Labilibaculum sp. DW002: one gene and its partner. Each later gene encodes a partner of the first gene's protein in a complex. Links are inferred from orthologs where the notes say so. Each region holds a gene or a part of one and is shown in the gene's direction. Other genes may lie near its edges.

Evidence for each region. Proteins that work in one complex are often made in the same cells at the same time.
Region 2: the proteins of tsaE (region 1) and tsaD are in contact, whole or in part, in a crystal structure (PDB 6N9A), measured with the Thermotoga maritima proteins. The link is inferred for Labilibaculum sp. DW002 from one-to-one orthologs. Residues at the interface, in WP_004082108.1 of Thermotoga maritima: Leu37, Gly38, Lys46, Lys57, Val59, Lys60, Ser61, Thr63, Phe64, Thr65, Leu66, Met67, Val69, Pro71, Tyr82, Arg83, Leu84, Asp86, Asp88, Phe89, Asp93, Ile128, Asp130, Glu131, Arg134; in WP_004082750.1 of Thermotoga maritima: Cys10, Asp11, Arg49, His50, Leu82, Gly84, Gly135, Gly136, Glu154, Thr155, Leu156, Asp157, Asp158, Ser159, Glu162, Asp165, Lys166, Arg169, Leu170, Tyr175, Lys213, Thr214, Leu217, Tyr218, Gln221, Arg222, Asn324.

The regions. Positions count from the first base shown.
Region 1 is NZ_JAKJSC010000003.1:138,939-141,989, forward strand. Bases 40-2,905 are described here. They hold tsaE (tRNA (adenosine(37)-N6)-threonylcarbamoyltransferase complex ATPase subunit type 1 TsaE), read left to right. Parts: upstream 40-1,197; coding sequence 1,198-1,614; downstream 1,615-2,905. Other genes in these bases: porX (T9SS response regulator signal transducer PorX), read left to right, coding at 40-1,170; L3049_RS14935 (alanine dehydrogenase), read left to right, coding at 1,711-2,905; L3049_RS14940 (HAD family hydrolase), read right to left, coding at 2,900-2,905. Also shown: more of porX, read left to right, coding at 1-39; more of L3049_RS14935, read left to right, coding at 2,906-2,934; more of L3049_RS14940, read right to left, coding at 2,906-3,051. UniProt on the Escherichia coli protein: Required for the formation of a threonylcarbamoyl group on adenosine at position 37 (t(6)A37) in tRNAs that read codons beginning with adenine.
Region 2 is NZ_JAKJSC010000001.1:1,974,455-1,977,257, reverse strand. It holds tsaD (tRNA (adenosine(37)-N6)-threonylcarbamoyltransferase complex transferase subunit TsaD), read left to right. Parts: upstream 1-792; coding sequence 793-1,815; downstream 1,816-2,803. Other genes in the region: L3049_RS07525 (class IV adenylate cyclase), read right to left, coding at 2,373-2,803; L3049_RS07530 (hypothetical protein), read right to left, coding at 1,852-2,289; L3049_RS07540 (translocation/assembly module TamB domain-containing protein), read right to left, coding at 1-707.

The DNA.
Region 1 (3,051 bases):
ACAACCTCTGCTTACCAATCTCGATTTTCGCAATTGGGTATGGAAATAAATGATTGCAGAAGTTTTGAAGAATGGAAACACATTTATAAAAAACTTGTCTTTTGGGAACTGGAACTTGCCGGTATTGAAGATTCCGGAATGGATGAAGTTCTGAAAATGCAAAAAACAGAAGCTAATAATCTGTTTGCTCGCTATATAAAGAAGAATTACTTAGATTGGATGGGTTCAGATACGAGTGATAGACCCTTGTTTTCTCATAATGTATTCAAGGAGAAAGTTTTTCCGTTAATCGATAAGGGAGAAAAAGTTGTCTTTGTATTGATTGATAACTTACGAGCCGATCAATGGCAAATATTATACCCTATTATTAGCGAATATTTTGTGATGAAAGATGAAGATATGTATTGCTCCATCTTACCAACTGCAACACAATATGCAAGAAATGCTATGTTCTCAGGTTTAATGCCATTGGATATACAGAAAAGGTATCCCCAATTATGGATTGGGGATGATGAAGACACAAGTAAAAACTTGCATGAAGAAGAATTAATTGATTTGCATTTGAAGCGAAAATTCAAAGATGTGAAGTTTAATTATGAAAAAATCAACTCCAAAAAGACTGGTGCAAAAATAATTGATAGTATTTCCACATTATTGGATGCACAATTAAATGTATTTGTTTACAATTTTGTTGATATGCTTTCTCATGCACGTACCGAGAGTGAGATGATCAGAGAACTCGCTAATGATGAGGCAGCTTATCGATCGTTAACAGCCTCTTGGTTTGAACATTCTCAATTGCTCGAGTTAATAAAGAAACTTTCAGAGGAGAATGTAAAGTTGATTATCTCTACAGATCATGGCTCTATTAGGGTGCAAAATCCGATTAAGGTAGTTGGAGACAGACAGACAAATGCGAACCTGAGGTACAAGATGGGAAAGAACCTGAATTACAATGCAAAACAAGTTTTTGAGGTTACTGACCCACGAAAAGCACTCTTACCGCAAGTAAATGTAAGTTCTTCGTATATATTTGCAACAGGAGAAGACTTTTTAGCCTATCCTAACAATTATAATTACTACAGTTCATATTATAAAAATACCTTTCAACATGGAGGTATTTCCTTAGAAGAAATGTTAATTCCTTTAATAACTTTGAGCCCTCGTTAAAAGTTAGTTATCAATTGTTTTTTTAAGATGAGTGTATTAAAAATTAATTCACTGGAAGAAATAAATGCAGTTGCAAAAGAATTTCTTTCATTAGTTGGAGATAAGAGAATATTTGCTCTTCAGGGAGCAATGGGAGTTGGTAAAACGACTTTTGTGAAAGCGGTTTGCGAAGAATTAGGTGTTGAGGATACGATTAATAGTCCAACCTTTGCTATTGTTAACGAATACCATACAGCAAAAGATAAATTAGTGTATCACTTCGATTTCTATAGAATTGAAGATGTACAGGAGGCTTACGATTTTGGTTACGAAGATTATTTCTACAGTCAGGCAATGTGTTTTATCGAATGGCCAGAAAAAATAGAATCTATTTTGCCACAAGACACGGTAGAAGTTCTTTTTGAAGAACAAACCGATGGCACTCGCTCAATTATGATTCACTAATATCCCCCGCAAATAAAAACAGAGTATTTAAGCAAAAATTTCTTAAATTGTAAGTTCAATATACCTGTTTAAGTTTAATACCATTACAATTTGCATATGGGGCCATTAAGTGAAGGATCAAGGAATTTTCCACTCGGACAAGAATTTTATCAGCCGAAAGAGGAAATGTTGGAAATTGAGCGTCGACGTAAACAGTTGGCTATTGGTATTCCTAAAGAAGACCACAAAGGCGAAAATCGAATTTGCCTAACTCCACAATCTGTAGAAGTTTTAGTGAACAATGGTCACGATGTGATGCTGGAACGTGGCGCAGGCTTAGCTTCAAATTATACCGATAAGGAGTATAGTGAGAATGGAGCTTTGATTGTGAACGATAAAAAGGAAATTTACCAGTGCGATGTAGTAATGCAGGTTTCTCCTTTTTCGCATGCCGAAATTGATATGCTACGAGGAAATCAAATCCTTTTTTCGGCCCTTCAAATGAAGAGTCAATGTGGCGAGAATATTCGCAAGCTAATGCAGAAAAAAGTAACTGCAATTGCTATGGAATTGGTGAAAGATCAGAATAATTTCTTTCCTGTTGTTCGTTCTATGGCCGAAATTGCAGGAATCTCATCGGTAATGATTGCCGGAGAATATTTGAGCAAAGCTCACGGAGGAAAAGGTGTTATGCTTGGTGGAATTACGGGTATTACGCCAACCGAAGTTATTGTGCTTGGTGCAGGAACAGCATCAGAATATGCTACTAGAGCAGCCATGGGTTTAGGAGCGATGGTTAAAGTTTTTGACGATTCCATTTACCGCTTGCGCAGATTAGAAGATCATTTAGGTCATCGAGTATTTACTTCTATTTTTCATCCTCATGTTTTGGAAAAAGCATTGGCTTCGGCCGATGTAGTAATTGGTGCGTTACGATACGAAAAAAACAAGAGTGGTTTTATCGTTACCGAAGATATGGTAGCCAAAATGAAACCAGGATCTATAATTATTGATCTGAGTATCGATCAGGGAGGTTGTTTCGAAACTTCGATGATGACAACACATAAGGATCCTGTTTTTAAAAAATTTGGCGTATTGCATTACTGCGTGCCAAATGTGCCTTCTCATGTTTCCAGAACTGCTTCTCTTGCTTTGAGTAATATTTGCTCTCCTTTGTTGTTGCAAATTGGACACAATGGTGGCGTTCATCAGTTTATTAAGCACGATATGGGCTTGCGCCATGGAACGTATATTTACCGAGGAATATTAACCAACCGTCGTTTAGGAGATTCTTTTGGAATTTTGGCTAAAGACATCGATTTGCTGCTTGCTGCGATGTAGCTTGAAACGTTTCATTTACAGCTTTAGAAAATCCGTCATCGGTAACACTTTCCGTTACCTGATATTTGGCTTTTAATTCTTTAGGAGCATTGGCTACAACAAAACTGTGCTTTCCCC
Region 2 (2,803 bases), on another replicon or contig:
TTTAGTTCGAAGCCCGATTTTTCAATGCAATGCATGTGTTGAAGCTGCAAATCGATAGAGTCTCCGATGATTTTTATATTTCTAGCTTCTAAATTCAAGTTTGTGACATAAATGTCTTCATAGTTCATCCCAAAATCTTGAGGTTCCCGAGTCGAGGTTCGATAACCAAATTGAGAATCTTCCAAGTCAATATTTGCAACAGATATATTCCAAACTTTTTTATTCTTCGATTCTTGGTTTTTTGTGGCTCCTGAACTTAAAGAATCGAGAAAAACATCATAGTTAAAAACTCGATCTTTATCTTCATGTAGATTTACGTAGGCCTTGTTTAAAGTTAGCTTGTTTACGAAAACTTGCTGTTTTTTGAAATTGAAGGAATCTATTTTTGCTTTTAGGCTACCAATATAGAGTAAAGTATCTTTACGGTAATCTTCTACATAAACACCTTTAAGGATAATACTTTTAAAAGGAGAGATGTTAACTCCTTCAATTGTGATAGGTGTTTTTGTTTGTTCAGAAAGATATTTAGCAATTTTTTGGCTTGTATACGTTTGAACATGGCGATTTAAAAAAATTAAATAGCTTAAAATGGGTATCATAATGATAACCACAAGTGTCCAAATTGATATTTTGAGGAATTTTTTAATAGTTTTGTGCTTTTGAGTGCAGTTGCACAAAATTAGACAAAAAGAAATAGAATATAACATCCCATTATTGGGATTAAGAAGATTTTTGATTTTTTTAACCATTTATGTGTGTAATACCAGTATTATAAGGATATAAAACAAAAATATGAGTATAACGATATTAGGAATTGAATCTTCATGTGATGACACATCGGCTTCAGTTTTGCGCGATGGTGTGATTCATTCTAACATTACTGCCACTCAAACTGTGCACATGGCTTATGGTGGAGTTGTGCCGGAATTGGCTTCTCGTGCCCACCAGCAAAATATTATTCCAGTAGTCGATCAGGCATTGAAGGTGGCAAACGTAACTGCTGATGAAATTGATGCAGTCGCATTCACGCGTGGCCCAGGATTATTAGGATCTTTAATGGTTGGAACATCTTTTGCAAAAGGCTTTGCTCTTTCTAAAAACATTCCACTTATCGAGGTGAACCATCTTAAAGCACACATATTAGCTCATTTTATTGATGATTTGAAGAATACTTATGAGCATCCAAACTTTCCATTTCTTGCCTTATTGGTTTCAGGAGGAAATTCTCAGATTATAGTTGTGAAAGATCACATGGAAATGGAAGTTATTGGTGAAACGATTGATGATGCAGCTGGTGAAGCTTTCGATAAATGCGCTAAAGTCATGGGTATTCCTTATCCAGGAGGACCAGTAATTGATAAACGTGCTAAAGAGGGGAATTCATTGGCTTTTGAGTTTAACCGACCTAGAATCCAAGGATTGAACTATAGTTTTAGTGGTTTAAAAACTTCATTTCTGTATTTCTTGCGCGATAGAATTAAAGAGAACCCCAATTTTATAGAAGAAAACATGAATGATTTGTGTGCTTCATTGCAATACACAATTGTTGATGTGCTTATGAATAAGGTGAAACGTGCCGTACGTGAAACAGGGATAAAAGAAGTTGCAATTGCTGGTGGAGTTTCGGCAAATTCAGGTTTACAGAATGCCATGAAAGAAACTGCTGTTAAGCAGGGCTGGAAGGTTTATATTCCTCAGTTAGGTTATTCATTAGATAATGCAGCGATGGTTGCAATTACTGGTTATTTTAAATATCTGAAAAAGGATTTTGTGGAACAGGATACAGCTCCTTTTGCCCGAATGACTATTAAATAAATGAAGGAAACGGAAGAAATTATTCTTCCGTTTCTTTTATAGGTTTAAATAATTCTTCAGAATAATTATGGCTCTCTCGCTTAAATTGTTCAGGTCGATTTGTAATTTCTCTTTACTCTTTAGATTTAAAATAAGATTTCGATCCTGAATTGAGAAATCTTTAATGTCTTTTAGGTAGACCTTTAGTTTGTTATTTCGCCAACCAGTTTTATAGGTTAATTTTCTTGAGTTAATGGTGAGGTATTCTTTTGGATATAGCAGTTTACATCCTAAAAGCAAGCCAATAAAGTAAAGAGAGAGTACAACTAAAATAAGTATCAGATATTCGTTAAAAGGAAAGAATTCTAAATACTTTGTAAAAGCATAAAATAAAGCCGCACAAATCAAGAAGGAAATACTCAAGGCAAGTTGAATTCCCTTTGATTCGTTATTGTTGATTTTATGATTTCGGATATCAAATTCAAATTGAAGCATGAACAGATAGCTTTAGGTTGTTCATACAAGTTACTAAATTGTTAGCTTAAAAATGTAGAAACTCGCCCAAATTAATTTAGTTTTTATTCATCCACTAAAATTTGATTGAATAGATTGTTTTGTTGTAAGAGTTCTTGATACGTCAATGATACAATTGATTTTGCGTTGATTTCTAAAGTTTTAAGGTGTTTGTTGCATTGTCCTTTCAATTGTTCTAAACCGATGGTGCCATCTAAATCATTAGCTTCTATAAGGATAAAATCACCTAAGCCTTTTACACTATCTAAATGAAAAGAGATGTTTTCTAGCTGGTAGCTTTTTCTTTCTTTATCAACAATACAGCTCGAACCAATGGTTTTTTCCAGAATCTCTTTTAAGCAAGATTTCGGAATTGTTTTGTAAGAATTTAGTGTGTTTTGAATTGTTTGTTTTCCGCTTTCAATATTGTAGTGAAGGAGTTGACTACCATAAGTGCCTTCTCTTAATTTTAAAATTCCTGATTTTGAATGAAAAT